DNA from 2 places in the Terrabacter ginsenosidimutans genome. Region 2 is predicted to be linked to the other one. Evidence: predicted binding sites of a transcription regulator. Region 2 holds the regulator's gene; the other holds the start of a gene.
The links. Region 2 encodes LexA, which represses DNA repair genes until DNA is damaged. Its sites were predicted from a motif close to TCGAACANNTGTTCGA; they were not measured.
Positions count from the first base shown of each region.

Region 1: a site for LexA is predicted at 3,380-3,395, ahead of ruvC (crossover junction endodeoxyribonuclease RuvC). Genes of this name have one in related genera too.

Region 1 is NZ_BAABDC010000004.1:435,741-443,286, forward strand. Features, by position in the region: gene secD (protein translocase subunit SecD) at 1-295, opposite strand, end outside; gene yajC (preprotein translocase subunit YajC) at 303-671, opposite strand; gene ruvB (Holliday junction branch migration DNA helicase RuvB) at 906-2,051, opposite strand; gene ruvA (Holliday junction branch migration protein RuvA) at 2,048-2,650, opposite strand; gene ruvC (crossover junction endodeoxyribonuclease RuvC) at 2,647-3,321, opposite strand; gene ABD831_RS14815 (YebC/PmpR family DNA-binding transcriptional regulator) at 3,479-4,240, opposite strand; gene pdxT (pyridoxal 5'-phosphate synthase glutaminase subunit PdxT) at 4,237-4,899, opposite strand; gene kynU (kynureninase) at 5,045-6,298, shown strand; gene ABD831_RS14830 (DUF4037 domain-containing protein) at 6,323-7,336, opposite strand; gene pdxS (pyridoxal 5'-phosphate synthase lyase subunit PdxS) at 7,432-7,546, opposite strand, start outside.
Region 2 is NZ_BAABDC010000007.1:74,848-82,393, forward strand. Features, by position in the region: gene ABD831_RS17965 (ArsR/SmtB family transcription factor) at 1-21, opposite strand, end outside; gene ABD831_RS17970 (sensor histidine kinase) at 149-1,396, shown strand; gene ABD831_RS17975 (alpha/beta hydrolase) at 1,386-3,155, opposite strand; gene ABD831_RS17980 (hypothetical protein) at 3,152-3,454, opposite strand; gene ABD831_RS17985 (LysM peptidoglycan-binding domain-containing protein) at 3,792-4,214, opposite strand; gene lexA (transcriptional repressor LexA) at 4,443-5,168, shown strand; gene ABD831_RS17995 (hypothetical protein) at 5,276-6,205, shown strand; gene ABD831_RS18000 (Sir2 family NAD-dependent protein deacetylase) at 6,264-7,232, opposite strand; gene ABD831_RS18005 (AMP-binding protein) at 7,237-7,546, opposite strand, start outside.

The sequences.
Region 1 (7,546 bases), on a different contig from region 2:
TGCTGCGGCCACCCTGCGTGGTGATCTCGGCCTCGGACACACCGTTGGCGTCGATGCGCTGGCGGATGATGTCGACCGCCCGGTTGACCTGGCCCTCGCTGATCGTCTCGGTGCCGGTGAGCTGCGGCTGGAGCACGAGCTCCGTGCCGCCCTCGAGGTCGAGTCCGAGGCGGGGGGTCATCGACCCGTCGCCCCACTTCGTCAGGCCGACTGCCAGGGCGCCGAGGCCGAGGATGACGACGATGAGCGCCAGGAGGCTGCGTCTCGCCGACTTCTTGGTGGAGCTGCGTGCCACGAAACCCTCACTGACCGTTCTGCTGGGAGTCGGGCGTGCTGCCCGGTGCGTCATCGGGCGCGGCGTCCGTTGCCGGCGTGCTGGCGGTGGTGCCGCTGACGCCCTCGGAAGCCGTGTCGGTCTGCTTCATCGCGATGGCGCGCCGGTCGACCCGGATCGTGGTGCCCTCGGCGATCTCGAGCCAGGCGCTGGCCTCGTCGAGGTGCTTGACCGTGCCGTAGATGCCGGACGACGTGACGATCCGGTCGCCGACGTTGAGCGAAGAGCTGAAGTCCCGCATCTGCTTCATCCGCTTGTTCTGGGTGAAGAACAGCCAGCCCAGCAGCAGCAGTGGCAGGGCGAAAATCAGCAACGAGAAGCCCCCGTTGGTGTTCATGTCAGCTCAGTCCTTCGTGTCTTCGTCCGGTCGGTGTGCACACGTGCCACGACCCGGTGATCGGGTCGGATGTCGCGTCAACGACCGGGGGCACCGGATGGTGCCGCGGCAGCGGCGGTGGTGCCCGCAGGAGTCTACGTGCGCCGGTGCAGTTTGTCAGACCGGATCGGGGCGTCGTGACGCGGACGCGGGTCACGTTTTGGTCGCACTCGAGCGTCTCCGGGGCAGGTGTCCTCAGGCGTCGAAACGGGCGCCACCGGCCTCGTCGATGGGCAGCGTGGCCGTCCACAGAGCCTGGGCGTCACGTGGTGGGGTGAGGCCGAGGTGGTCCCACGCCAGGCTCGATGCGGCGCGCCCACGCGGCGTGCGCACCATGAAGCCCTCGCGCACGAGGTAGGGCTCGGCGACCGTCTCCACGGTGTCGGGCTCCTCGCCCACGGCGACGGCCAGCGTCGAGAGGCCCACAGGCCCGCCGTTGAAACGGCGGCAGAGCGCCTCCAGGACGGCTCGGTCGAGACGGTCGAGGCCGCGTTCGTCGACGTCGAACAGCTCGAGGGCCTGACGGGCGGCGGCGTGGGTCACCCGGTCCTCGCCGTGGACCTGGGCCCAGTCGCGCACCCGGCGCAGCAGTCGGTTGGCGATGCGTGGAGTGCCTCGGGAGCGCAGTGCGATCTCGCGGATGCCGTCCTCGTCGGCGTCGAGACCCAGCAGGCGGGCCGACCGGTGCAGGATCGTGACGAGGTCCGCGGCCGCGTAGTAGTCGAGGTGACCGGTGAAGCCGAACCGGTCGCGCAGCGGGGCAGGCAGCAGGCCTGCGCGGGTGGTCGCACCGACGACGGTGAAGGGTGGCAGCTCGAGCGGGATCGCTGTGGCGCCGGGGCCCTTGCCGATGATGACATCGACGCGGAAGTCCTCCATCGCCAGGTAGAGCATCTCCTCGGCGGACCGGGACATCCGGTGGATCTCGTCGAGGAAGAGCACCTCGCCCTCCGCGAGCGAGGAGAGCACCGACGCGAGGTCGCCGGCGTGCTGGATCGCGGGTCCTGAGGTGATGCGGATGGGCTGCTCGAGCTCGCTGGCCACGATCATCGCGAGGGTCGTCTTGCCGAGGCCGGGAGGACCTGACAGCAGGACGTGGTCCGGCGGGGTGCCACGCCGCTTGGCGGCCTTGAGGACGAGCCCGAGCTGGTCGCGCACCCGTGTCTGCCCCGGGAACTCGTCGAGCCGCTTGGGCCGCAGGGCTGCCTCGACCTGCCGCTCCTCGGTGTCGCCGACGACGTCGACGATGCGGGCCGTCGCGTCGAAGGACCCGTCGTCCCAGACGTCGGGGACGGTGCCGGTGTCGAGCTCCCAGGAGCCGTCCGAGCGGTCGGCACTCATCGGCCCAGCTCCTGCAGGGCCGCGCGCAGCAGCGCTGAGACACCGGCCCCATCGGCCGCGAGCGGCGCCACCTTGTCGAGCGCGTCGTCGGCCTGTCGCGCCGTCCACCCGAGACCGACGAGGGCCTCGCGGACCTGCTCGCGCCACGCCTCACCGGAGTCGAGGTGGACGGGATCGACCCGGCCGGCCGAGCCTGGCAGGGCACCCAGCTTGTCCTTGAGCTCGAGGACCATGCGCTCGGCGCCCTTCTTGCCGATGCCGGGGACCTTCGTCAGCGCGACGAGGTCGCCGGTGCCGAGCGCCACTCGCACGGCGTCGGGTGAGTGCACGGCGAGCACGGCGAGGGCGAGCCGGGGCCCAACACCCGAGACGGTCTGGACCGTCTCGAAGACGTGCTTCTCGTCGTCGGTCGCGAAGCCGTAGAGCGTCAGCGAGTCCTCGCGCACGACGAGGCTCGTGGCGAGCTCGGTGGGCTGCCCCAGTCGCACGGACGTGGCCGTCGCGGGTGTCGTGTGGACGAGCATGCCGACTCCCCCGACTCCGACCACGACGGAGTCGAGGCCGACCTTGAGGACGGTGCCGGAGAGCGAGGCGATCATCGGGGCTGGGCTCCAGAGTGCGGTGGTGGGGTGCGATCGGGTGAGGCGGGCCGGGCGGCCCTGGAGGTCTGGGTGGACGCGGCCCGCAGCCGCTGCACGGGGGGCACCGATCCCGGCGGGACCCGGCGGGGTATCCCGCTCCCCCGGTTGACCGTGCGCGCCAGCACCTCGAGCCGTGCCTCCTCGAGCCGGTTCTGGGTGCCGCCGCGCCAGACGTGGCAGATCGCGAGGGCAAGGGCGTCGGCCGCGTCGGCCGGCTTCGGAGGTGTGTCCAGACCGAGCAGGCGGGTCACCATCGTGGTCACCTGTGCCTTGTCGGCCCGTCCGCTGCCGCTGACGGCAGCCTTGACCTCCGTGGGCGTGTGCAACGTGACCGGAAGGCCCAGCCGCTCCGCGATGATCATGACGATGCCGGTCACCTGGGCCGTGCCCATCACGGTGGAGACGTTGGTGTCGGCGAAGACCCGCTCGATGGCGACAGCCTCGGGTCGGTGTCGCGCGAACCACTGCCGCATCTCGTCCTCGACCGCGACGAGACGTCGGGGCGTGGGGTCGGTGGACGGCGTCCGGATGACTCCCACCTCGACGAGGGCGAGCTTGCGGCCCGGCACTCCGTCGACGACGCCGACTCCGCACCGCGTGAGGCCGGGGTCGACCGCGAGGACGCGCACGGCATACCTCCAGGTCTGTGGGCGGGACGGACGGGACGAGTGGGAACGCCAGGTCGATCCGAACAGGTGTTCGGGACAACGCTAACCGCCCGCCCCCGAAAGCACGGGAGGCACGCCGGTCCCGGCGTGCCTCCCGTGCTGCGGCCTGACGGCCGGCTCAGTCCTCGTCCTCGTCGAGCTGCGCCAGCACGTCGTCGGGGATGTCGCCGTTGGCGAAGACGTTCTGCACGTCGTCGCTGTCCTCGAGCGCCTCGATGACCCGGATCATCTTCTTGGCCCCGTCCAGGTCGAGCGGGACCTGCAGGTTCGGGACGAACGACGCCTCGGCCGACTCGTAGTCGATGCCGGCGTCCTGGATCGCCTTGCGGACCGCGACGAAGTCGGTGGCCTCGGAGATGATCTCCCAGGTGTCGCCGTTGTCGTTGACCTCCTCGGCACCCGCCTCGAGCACGACCTCGAGGATGTCGTCCTCGCTGCCGGCATCCTTGAGGACGGTGACGACGCCCTTGCGGTTGAAGACGTAGGACACCGAGCCCGGGTCGGCGAGCTGGCCACCGTTGCGGGTCAGCGCGGTGCGCACCTCGGCAGCGGCGCGGTTGCGGTTGTCGGTGAGGCACTCGATGAGCACCGCGACGCCGTTGGGGGCGTAGCCCTCGTACATGATGGTCTGCCAGTCGGCCGCGCCCGCCTCGGCGCCCGAGGCACGCTTGACCGCGCGGTCGATGTTGTCGTTGGGGACCGACGTCTTCTTGGCCTTCTGGATGGCGTCGTAGAGGGTCGGGTTGCCCGCGGGGTCAGCCCCGCCCTGGCGCGCCGCGACCTCGATGTTCTTGATGAGCTTGGCGAAGAGCTTGCCGCGCTTGGCGTCCTTGGCCGCCTTCTGGTGCTTCGTGGTGGCCCATTTGGAGTGGCCGCTCATGCAGTGTCCTCGCGTTCCGGTGACTGGCGTGCGCCCGACTGCTGGAGTCGGTGCTCTCTGACGATCGAGACGAACTCGGCGTGGATCCGGCGGTCGGCCCCCACCTCGGGGTGGAAGGACGTGGCCATGAGGTTGCCCTGCCGGACCGCGACGATCCTACCGGCGGCCGCGCCCTCGCTCACGCGGGCGAGCACCTCGACCTCGGGGCCGACCTGCTCGACCCACGGCGCCCGGATGAAGACGGCGTGCACGGTGCCGGTCGCCCCGGCGTCGCGCCAGGCGTAGTCGAGGTCCTGCTCGAAGGAGTCGACCTGGCGGCCGAAGGCGTTGCGCCGCACGGTGATGTCGAGGCCGCCGAGCGTCTGCTGGTCGGGCCGCCCGTCGGCGATGCGGTCGGCGAGCATGATCATCCCGGCGCACGAGCCGTAGGCCGGCATGCCCTCCGCGATGCGGCGCAGCAATGGCTCGCGCAGGTCGAAGGCGCGGACGAGCTTGTCCATGACGGTCGACTCCCCGCCGGGGATCACGAGTCCGTCGATCGACTCGACCTCCGCCGGGCGACGGACCGTGACCGCGTCCGCGCCGAGCGCGTCGAGGGCCGCGAGGTGCTCGCGGACGTCGCCCTGGACCGCGAGGACGCCGATCCGCGGGAGGGACAGGATGCTGGTGGTGCTCACCGAGCCAGCCTAGGGCGCCGGTGACCGGGCGACGGTCACGGGTCCGTGGCCGGGAACCGTCTGGCATACGAGACACGAGAGCTGCCCGCCCTGACGACGGCACCGGCTCAACGGATACGTTGCGCCCATGACGACGGTGCAGACCCACGAAGACCTGATCGCCCGCGCCGCGGAGGCCGACGCCGCCTCACCGCTGCGGGGCACGCGAGACCTCTTCACCCTGCCCGACGACGTCATCTACCTCGACGGCAACTCGTTGGGCGCGCTGCCGACGGCCGTCCCCGCCGTCGTCGACGACGTCATGCACCGCCAGTGGGGCGAGCGGCTGATCCGGTCGTGGAACGAGGCCGACTGGTGGGGCGCGCAGACCCGGGTCGGCGACCGCGTCGGGCGTCTCGTCGGCGCCGCGCCGGGCCAGGTCGTGGTCACGGACTCGACGTCGGTGAACCTCTTCAAGGCGGTCATCGGCGCCGGTCGGCTGCGTCCCGGCCGCACCGTCGTGCTCACCGACCCGGACTCGTTCCCGACCGACCTCTACATGACGGAGTCCGCGGCCGCCCTGGCCGGCCTCGAGGTGCGCCGGGTGCACCCGCGCGACGCCGTGACCGCCATCGCCGAGGCGGGAGAGGCCCTCGCCCTCGCCTCGTACTCGAGCGTCGACTACCGCACGGGCGAGCTGTGGGACCTTCGGGCGATCACGGAAGCCGCCCACGCCGTCGGGGCGCTCGCCTGCTGGGACCTCTGCCACTCCGCCGGCGTCATCGAGGTGGACCTCGACGCGGGCGGCGCCGACCTCGCCGTCGGCTGCGGCTACAAGTACCTCAACGGTGGCCCGGGCGCTCCCGCGTTCCTCTATGTCGCGACCCGCCACCAGGACGACTTCGACCAGCCGCTGACGGGTTGGCAGGGCCACGCCCACCCCTTCGAGATGCGCCCCGACTACGAGGCCGCACCCGGGATCACCCGCGCCCGGGTCGGCACCCCGCCCCTGCTGTCGGTGCTCGCCCTGGAGGCCGCGCTCACGGCATACGACGGTCTCTCCCCCGCCGACGTGCGGGCGGCATCGCTCTCGGTGACGGGCACGTTCATCGACGCCCTCGACGCCCTCGGGGTCGACCTGCCGCTCGCGACGCCGCGCGAGCCCGAGCGACGCGGGTCGCAGGTCTCGCTCCGGCACCCGCAGGCCTTCGCCGTCGTGCAGGCGCTCATCGCCCGCGGCGTCATCGGCGACTTCCGCGAGCCCGACATCATCCGGCTCGGTTTCGCACCGCTCTACGTGACGCACGTCGACGCGGTGCGCGCTGCGGTGCACGTCCAGGAGGTCCTCGACGGGCGCGAGTTCGAGCGGCCCGAGTTCGCCGAGCGCGGCGCCGTCACCTGACGAGTGCCGCTGCGGGACGATCCGTCATTCGATCCGTCGACGGGGATGCGTCAGGACGTCGACGTTGTCGCTCCACTGCTCCACCGAGCCGACGCCCCGTGGGAGCAACCGCACGGCCGGGTCGAGGATGCTCTCGGCGACCACGCTGACGGCGGCGTCACGGACACCGAGGAACGGCCGGTCCCAGAACGGCTCGACGGGGTCCGGGGCCGTCGGGAGCCCGGTGTCGGCCTGAACCCGGCACAGCGTCCGGAGGGCCAGGACGAGCCCCGCCTCCCGGCGGTGCCAGTCGCTCGCGGTCAGGGCTGCCTCCAACGGTGCCGCTGCTGCCGCGGCCCGTGGCAGCCGGGTGAAGCTCGTGCCGAGCCACTTGGAGTACGGCGCCCAGCGACGCTCGAGCAGGTGCCCGAGGTGCATCACCACCCCGGCGAGCCGCGCCGCCACGACCCGTGAGCCGAGCTCGTCGCCGCGCTCCCCCGTGCGGCCGACGAACGGCAGCTCCTGGGCGAGCCGGGCCCAGTCCACCGCGACGACGTGCCGCCAGACGTCGTCGGGATACCACTCGAGCCGACGACGTATGCCGTCCAGCTCGCCCGCGCCGTCGGCGAACACGTCGCCGGCGGTGACCTCCAGGACGGCCTGCCCCGTGATCGACAGCCAGTCCCCGACGGTGAGGTCGGTGGTCGGGTCGACCCCGAGGCGCGAGGTGGCGAGCTCGCGCGCCGTCTCGACCTGCACGCGGTGACGCACGGCCGGGTCCCAGGTCGTGGCGAACCGCACGGGATGGCCGGCGAAGGAGTCGGGCAGGTGCTCGGCGAGGTGCGTGTCGACGTCGTCGACGAGCCCGCGCGGGACGAGGAGGTTGAGCCGCAGGCCCCAGTCGTGGTCGCGGGACCGTGCGTCGTCGAGACCGAGGACGTCCGACCCGCTGCCCAGCCGCGCCGCGGCATACGGCAGCCCGGGCCAGCGCGCCTCCACGAGCGGACCCACGACGTGCTCGAAGTACGACCGTGACAGCTCGGCTCCGGAAGGGCTCACGACCCGATGCTGCCAGCCGCGACCCACGACGACGTGTGCCGCCGCGCCCGTGGGGCACGACGGCACACGTCAGCGGCTTGCTGGGTGGCCTGAGGTCACCAACCGCGCTCGGCGAGCCGGTGCGGCTGCGGGATCTCGTCGACGTTGATGCCGACCATGGCCTCGCCGAGGCCGCGGGAGACCTTGGCGACGACGTCGGGGTCGTCGTGG
Region 2 (7,546 bases):
GGAGGCGGTGCGTCGAGACATGTCGGACAGCCTCGTGCGGCTCGGTCGACTTCCACAAGACCTCTTGTATGACTTTCGGCGCCGACCCCGGACGACGTGGCGGGTGGGGTGCTTGCCCATGGCTCGTCCATGACCGAGGCTGCCGACTGTGACGACTCGGACATCAGTGCAGGAGGTCCTCGACCCGACCCGGCGACGTGAGGACGCGGTGGCCGGCTACGACGTGCTCGGCCGGGCGCCACAGCGCGAGCTCCAGGCCCTCGTCGACATCGCTGCCCAGGTGTGCGCCGTCCCGCGCGCCGCCATCAACATCATCACCTCGACACAGCAGCAGCAGATCGCCACGACCGGCTTCGCACCCTCGATCTGCGCCCGCGAGGACTCGATGTGCGCCGCTGTGCTCGACCACACCGACCGGGTCGTCGTGCCGGACGCCAGCCTCGACGCACGCTTCCACGGCAACCCCTTCGTGACGGGGGTCCTCGGCACCGTCCGCTTCTACGCCTCAGCACCCCTGACCACGCCGGACGGCGTCATCATCGGCCGCCTCTGCGTCTTCGACTCGGCACCCCGGGAGCTCGTCGAGGCCCAGGAGGACGCCTTGGTCGCGATCGCCGAGCGCGTCGTCGACGTGCTCGAGCTGCGACTGCGGACCCGTGAGCTCGAGGACTCGCTGGCCGCCCTGACACAGGCCAGGGACGAGCTGCACCGGTCCAACGAGGCCCTGTCGGTCTTCGCCGGTCAGGTCAGCCACGACCTGCGCACGCCGCTCACCGCGATCATGGCCAGCACCGAGATGCTCGGCCAGCGACCCGCTGTGGCTGGTGACGAGTGGTCGGAACGTCTCGTCGCGACGGCCCACCGCTCGGCGACCCGCATGGCCGGGATGATCGAGCAGATCCTGTCCCACGCCAAGGTCGGCGCCGAGCTGCACCGGACGGACACGGATCTCCGCGTCGTGCTCGCCTCGGTGCTGGAGGACCTCGCCCCGACGCTCGAGGCGCGGTCCGCCAGCGTCGTGGCAGGCGAGCTGCCGACGCTGCCGGCCGACGAGCAGCAGCTCTACTCGGTGTTGCTCAACCTCGTCTCCAATGCGGTGAAGTACGCGCGCCCCGGCGTCGCGCCCGTCATCGAGGTGTCCGCCGAGCGCAGGGGTGAGCGCTGGCGGTGCGCGGTGCAGGACAACGGGATCGGGATCTCGGCGGCGGACCGCGACCGCGTGTTCGGCTTGTTCAGCCGGGTCGAGACCTCGGTCGAGGGAAGCGGGATCGGCCTGGCCACCGCCAGGCGGATCGTCGAGGCGCACGGCGGCGCCATCGGGGTCAGCTCGGCCGAGGGCCCGGGGACCATCGTGTGGTTCGAGCTCCCCGCAGAGACCTCGGCGCTCAGGGGATGAGCCTCGGCAGGTTCATGGGGTCGACACCGACACTCGGGCCGATCGTCGTGCAGGCCCGCTCGTCGGTTCCTTGGACGACCCGGAGGTCGGGTCGTCCCGCTGCGATGGCGGTGAGGTTGCGCGCACTGTCCGTGCCCTGTCGCAGGTAGTCGGAGTGGCCGGACGACGTGCGGCCGGCGTCGACGAACTCCGACCGGGAGTGCAACCAGTGGTTGCAGCCCGAACCGGTCTGCTTCAGCGCGAAGGTCGACAGCCGGGTGGCACCCGCGACCTGAGCCGAAGGCGTGCCGTGCACGGCCCACCCGTAGTCGAAGACGTCGTCACCCACGGCTCCCAGCACGTTGAGGGAGCCCGGCTTGAGCGAGGTGCGCGACACGTCGGAGAACGGCAGGCCCGGGGCGCCGAAGACCGCCACGTCATCGACAGCGCTCGTGCGCAACGAGGCGAAGCCGGCGAGCACGGCTCCGTAGGAGTGGGCCCACACCGTCTGGTGCGCCGGACGGTCCCGTGCGGCCTCGACACCGGTGGCGAAGTCGGCCAGTGCGGCCGCGTTGTCGCGGGCGAGCTTGGCGTTGACGACGTTTCGGTCGATGGAGGTCACGATCTCTCGGACCTGGGGTGCGTCGTAGCCCATCCACGTGACGATCGCGACGTCCTGCCCGGCTGCGAGAGCCCGGGACTCGGACCGCATGCGCACGAAGGTGTCGTCGTAGCGACGCAGGTCTGTGCCGACCATCGTGGACAGGCCCCCGACGAACGTCACGACGTGTTCTGCGCGGTCGACGTCCCCGACCGCGACGACGGCCTTGACGTCGAGCCCGCTGGTGTCGATGAGCAGCAGCCGTCGCTCGCCGCCGTCGCGACGCCCGAGCACGTCTCGAACGGCCTCGAGCGCGGCGACGTGCTCGTCGGCCCGTCTGCGCGCCGTGGCGTAGCCGATGCCGGTCGATCGCTGTGCTGCGCTGAACCGCTCCCGCGCCGCCGCCTCGGCCCGGGCGAGGAGGGCCAGGTTGGCCTCGTGGCGCGCCTGCGCCGGCACACCGTCACGCGAGCCGACCCACTCCGGCCGTTCCCGGATGACCGTCCGACGCTCCTCGTCGGTCAGTGACCGCCACCAGGCTGCCGACGCGAACACGTGCGCGCTGACGCCACCCGCACTCGAGGGAACCGGCGGGGCCGGCATTGACGCCAGAGCCGGCGCCCCGGACGTACCCGCCGACGTCGGCGCTCCGCGCGCCGATGACAGCAGGTCCCGCAGCAGCTCCTCGTCCGTCTCGGCGGCGGACTGACGCGCCCGGGCCAGGCACGCCTGCACCTCGGCACGCAGGAGCTCATCGAGCCGAGCGCGGTGCGCCTCCAGGGCCGGGTCACCGAGCGAGGCCCGCACAGGTAGGAAGAGGCGACCGTCGTCGTCGACCCATGCCCCCTCGTCGGCCGCCCGCCGGTCGGCCCGGCCCACGAGGTCGATCGCCGCCTGCAGGCGGATCGCCGCTCGTCCGACCGCGCTTACCGTCGCGGCCAGGCTCGCCGCGAGCCCTCCGAGTCCGGCAACCACGACGCCGTAGCGGTCCGCCGCGGCGGAGGATGCAGCACCGGACCACCGCGGCGCGGCCGAGCGACGCCACAGCACCAGCTCGGCGAGCACCAGCACCCGGCGGCGACGCTCCTCCAGTCCCCGGCCGACGGCGGTCAGGGACTGGGGCCGGCTCGAGCGGATGTCGCGCACGGACAGCGTCGACGCGGTGGTGGCGACCGTCATCGAGAGCCTCCCGACGCCGGTCGGACGCTCTGCCGAGCCGCCTGCTCGACGGCGTCGTAGGTGTCGGCCGCGACGGTCAGGCACTGGCCCAGCTCCTGCAGCTCCCACCGGGTCGCGGCCAGTCGCGCCGCCCAGACGGCCGAGACCTGGCGCAGGCCCGCGGCGCTCCGGCTCCCCGGGAGAGCGGCGGCGATCGGCTGCAGCTCGTCCGCGATCGCAATCGTGCGCACCCGCGCGAGGACCTCGGTGATGGACGTGACGTCCTCGCGGAGTGCTGCCGTGTCCACTGCGTAGCGCATGGTGTGCTCCCTTCCCGAGGACTGTCACGCTAGGCCGCTCACCGGGCGGCTCACCGGCGTCATCCACAGGACCTGGCCCCAGGCGCATGAGGGCTGCGTGCTGTGTCGGCGCCCGCTGGACCACCTGCGCTGCAAGGACGCCGGGGACAGCAGGACGCCGCACCCCGGATCAGGGGTACGGCGTCCGGGGCAGGAGCGACGGGGTCGAAGCGCCGCTACCGCCAGCCGCTGAAGGTGGAGCCAACGCGGCAGATCGGGATGGGACGGTCGGTGCGACAGCCGGGAGACGGCCTACGCGATCGACCAGGTCCCCGAGAGCTCGCAGAGAGCTGTGGGGTCAGCGCGCCGGGATGACGAGCTGCTGACCGGCGTGGACCGCGGTGGTGCTGAGACTGTTGGCGACCTGGAGCTCGACGACGCCCTCGGCCGTCGTCAGCTCGGGCAGCTCGCGAGCGGCGACCCCCGAGAGCGTCTGCCCGGACTGCACCGTGACCGTGCGCGGCTCCCCCGTGGCCGAGGCCAGCTGGCCGGCCAACCCGACACCGAGGACGGCGACGACTGCCGCGACGAGCAGGGCCAGGACCACCCGACCGAACCGGGTCAGACGCAGGGGCGGCTGGGTGGCGCGCGCTGCCCGGGCCACCCCTGCCGCCTCAGGCCCGGTCGGCACGAGAACGAGACGGGGCCGTCCGGCCGACAGCGGCCGCTCGGACTCCTCGGTGTGCGGCTGGCGAACGGCCTCGAGGACGATGGCGCTCATGGTGACCTCCCCTTGCTCCTGAACTTGCGAACACATGTTCGATAGAACGTCTGTACGAGTTGTAGCACGTATGTTCGATGAAGTCGAGACACGCATCGAACAGGTGTTTGGCAACTGTGTTCGACCTGCGTAGTCTTTCCTCACACCACAGACCTCACCAGCCACCACTGACACTGGCCTCACATCCAGCGTCACGACGCGGTCTGAAGAGCCGACGAAGGGGACACCATGGGCGTGACCGAGCTTCCCGATCGCGACACCGGCGACGGTCTGACCGTCCGCCAGCGGCGGGTTCTCGAGGTCATCCGCAACTCCGTGGACCGCCGTGGCTACCCGCCGAGCATGCGTGAGATCGGCGACGCGGTCGGCCTGGCCAGCCCGTCCAGCGTCTCCCACCAGCTCAACGCGCTCGTCGCCAAGGGCTACCTCCGGCGTGACCCCAACCGTCCGCGCGCGCTCGAGGTCGTCTCGCCCGACGCGAAGGCGGAGGAGGTCGGCTACCGCGCGGGCGACGCGACGCCGCTGCGCCCGCGGGGCGACCAGTACGACACCGAGACCGACTCCGGCGATGCCCGCCCCGAGGCCTCCTACGTTCCCGTGCTCGGACAGATCGCGGCCGGCGTACCCATCACCGCCGAGGAGGTCGTCGAGGACGTGTTCCCGCTGCCCAAGCAGCTCGTCGGCGAGGGCGACCTCTTCCTGCTCAAGGTCACCGGCGACTCGATGATCGGCGCCGCGATCTGCGACGGCGACTGGGTCGTCGTGCGCCAGCAGCAGCATGCCGACAACGGCGACGTGGTCGCGGCGATGCTCGACAACGAGGCGACGGTCAAGACGTTCAAGCGCAAGGACGGCCACGTGTGGCTCATGCCGCACAACGACGACTTCTCCCCCATCGACGGCGACCACGCCACGATCCTCGGCAAGGTCACGGCGGTGCTGCGCCGCATCTGAGCCCTTCGGCTCCCCATCGACGACGTATGCCGTCGGCGCCCTCCGCGCCGACGGCATCGCCGTGTCCCGGGAGGCGTATCCGACGAGACGGCGAGAGACTCTGAACCGTGAGCCCTGCGAAGGAGACCGCCATGGCACCAGGCCGCACCCGGGACGTCGTGTTCACGTACCGCTACCTGCGGGGCGCGATGATCGCCCTGCTCCTCATGCTGCTGCTCTCGGTCGGCTACCAGTGGTGGTGGGAGACCGGCCACTCGTGCTGGCTCGGCTCGATCAGCGCGTACTACTACACACCGGCACGATCGGTCTTCGTCGGCTCGCTGTGCGCGCTCGGGGCCAGCCTCATCGCCTACAAGGGCCACTCGCCCGAGGAGGACGTGCTGCTCAACTTCTCGGGCTTCATGGCCTTCGTCGTCGCCATGGTCCCCACCGTGCCGGACGCCCGGTGCGGGCCGAACGCCTACACCCAGACCCCGGGCGAGATCGCCGCGGCCGTGCGCAACAACATCTGGTCGCTCGTCGTCGTCGCCGCCGTCGCCGCGCTGGTGGCCGCCTGGCTCAAGCGGGGCGCGATGACGCGCGACCCGTCCGAACGACCCACGGTGCGTTCCGTGGTCGTCTCCGTCGTCTGCGGCGCGGTGCTGCTCGGTGAGCTGACCCTCTTCCTCGCGCTGCGCGACCGCTTCATCGCGCTCAGCCACGGCGTCGCCGCGGGCACCATGGTGGCCGGGGTCATCGCCGTCATGGCCTTCAGCGCACTGCGCGCCGAGGAGCGCCACCGGGGCGCCGACGGCGGGGCTGTCTACAAGCGCACCTACATCGCGATCGCGGTGGCGCTCGCCGCGGCGCTCGGAGTGACGGTCCTCGCCGCCCTCACCGTCAAGGGGTTCGACCACCTCGTCCTCATCGCCGAGGTGATCATCATCGTGCTGTTCGCCGCCTACTGGGGCGTGCAGACCAAGGAGCTGTGGGACCTGCGCGCGAGCGACGGCGCCGACGGCACCGAGGCGCGGCAGACCCACTCCGTGGCCGAGTAGCCCTGCAGGACAGGGGCCGCCGACTCGACCGGACAGTGACCCCGCTCAGTGACCCCGCTCAGTGACCGAGCGCTTGACGCAGGTCCTCCAGGGTCGGGCCGAGGGGCGCGTGCAGACGTAGGCTCGCCTCGGCGTCACCGCGGGTGGCCGAACGCGTGACGATCGCGACCGGCACGTCGCGCTGGTGGGCCCGCCGGACGAAGCGGTAGCCGCTCATCACCGACAGCGACGAACCCAGCACGAGCACCGCCCCAGCGCCCTCGACGAGCGAGAAGCACTGCTCGACAAGCGCTTTGGGCACCGACTCGCCGAAGAAGACGACGTCGGGCTTGACGGTGTCGTGTCCGCAGACGAGACAGCGCGGCGCGTGGAAGGACTCGACGAGCGAGTCGGCGAGCACGATGTCACCATCGGGCCGGACCTGCTCGCCCCACTGCGAACCCACCGTCTGCGCCGCCTCGGCGAACCGCTCCATGAAGCCGGGGTTGGCCTCGGTCATCCTCTCGTGCAAGCCGATTCGCGTGGTGTACTCGCCGCAGGTGAGGCAGACGGCCCGGTCGAGCGACCCGTGGAGCTCGATGACGTCGGTGGCGCCCGAGGCCTGGTGCAGCCCGTCCACGTTCTGGGTGATGATCGGGCCCACGTAGCCCGCGCGCTGAAGGTCGGTGACGACGCGATGGCCCTCGTTGGGCTCGGCGGCGTTGAAGCGCTGCCACCCGATGTAGCTGCGCGCCCAGTAGCGCCGGCGCGCCTCGCTCGACCCTGCGAACTCGCCGTAGGTCATCGGCTCCACGCGACGGGTCCCGTCGGGCCCGCGGTAGTCCGGGATGCCCGACTCGGTGGAGAGCCCGGCGCCGGAGAGCACGACGACTCCGCCACCGCTGACGAGGTCCACGAGGTCGTCGAACGTGCCGAGGTCGTGCGTCTCGAGCGGCAGGGTGCGCGTGGTGGCGAGCCGGGTCGTGGCCGCCGACATGACTGTCGACGCGGCCGTCCCCTGCGGAGGTATGCCGTTCGGCTGCTGCACCCGGTCAGCCTACGTCGCCTGCCCCCGCCTCCCGGTCCCACGTCGTGGGTGTGACCGCACGGCGTCGCAGCTCCGCCTTGCGCACCTTGGCCGTGGGGGTGCGCGGCAGCTCGTCGACGATCTCGACGTAGCGCGGACGGGCGAAGCGCGGCAGGACGGAGTCGACGCGCTGGACGAGCTCCGCGCAGTCGAGGCTCGCGCCGGCAACGGGGACCACCGCGAGCATCACCTCGTCCTCGGTGCCGGCAGGGACCGAGGGCACGGCGTAGGCGGCCACCTCGGCCACCCCCGCCAGCGCCGCGACCGCGCTCTCG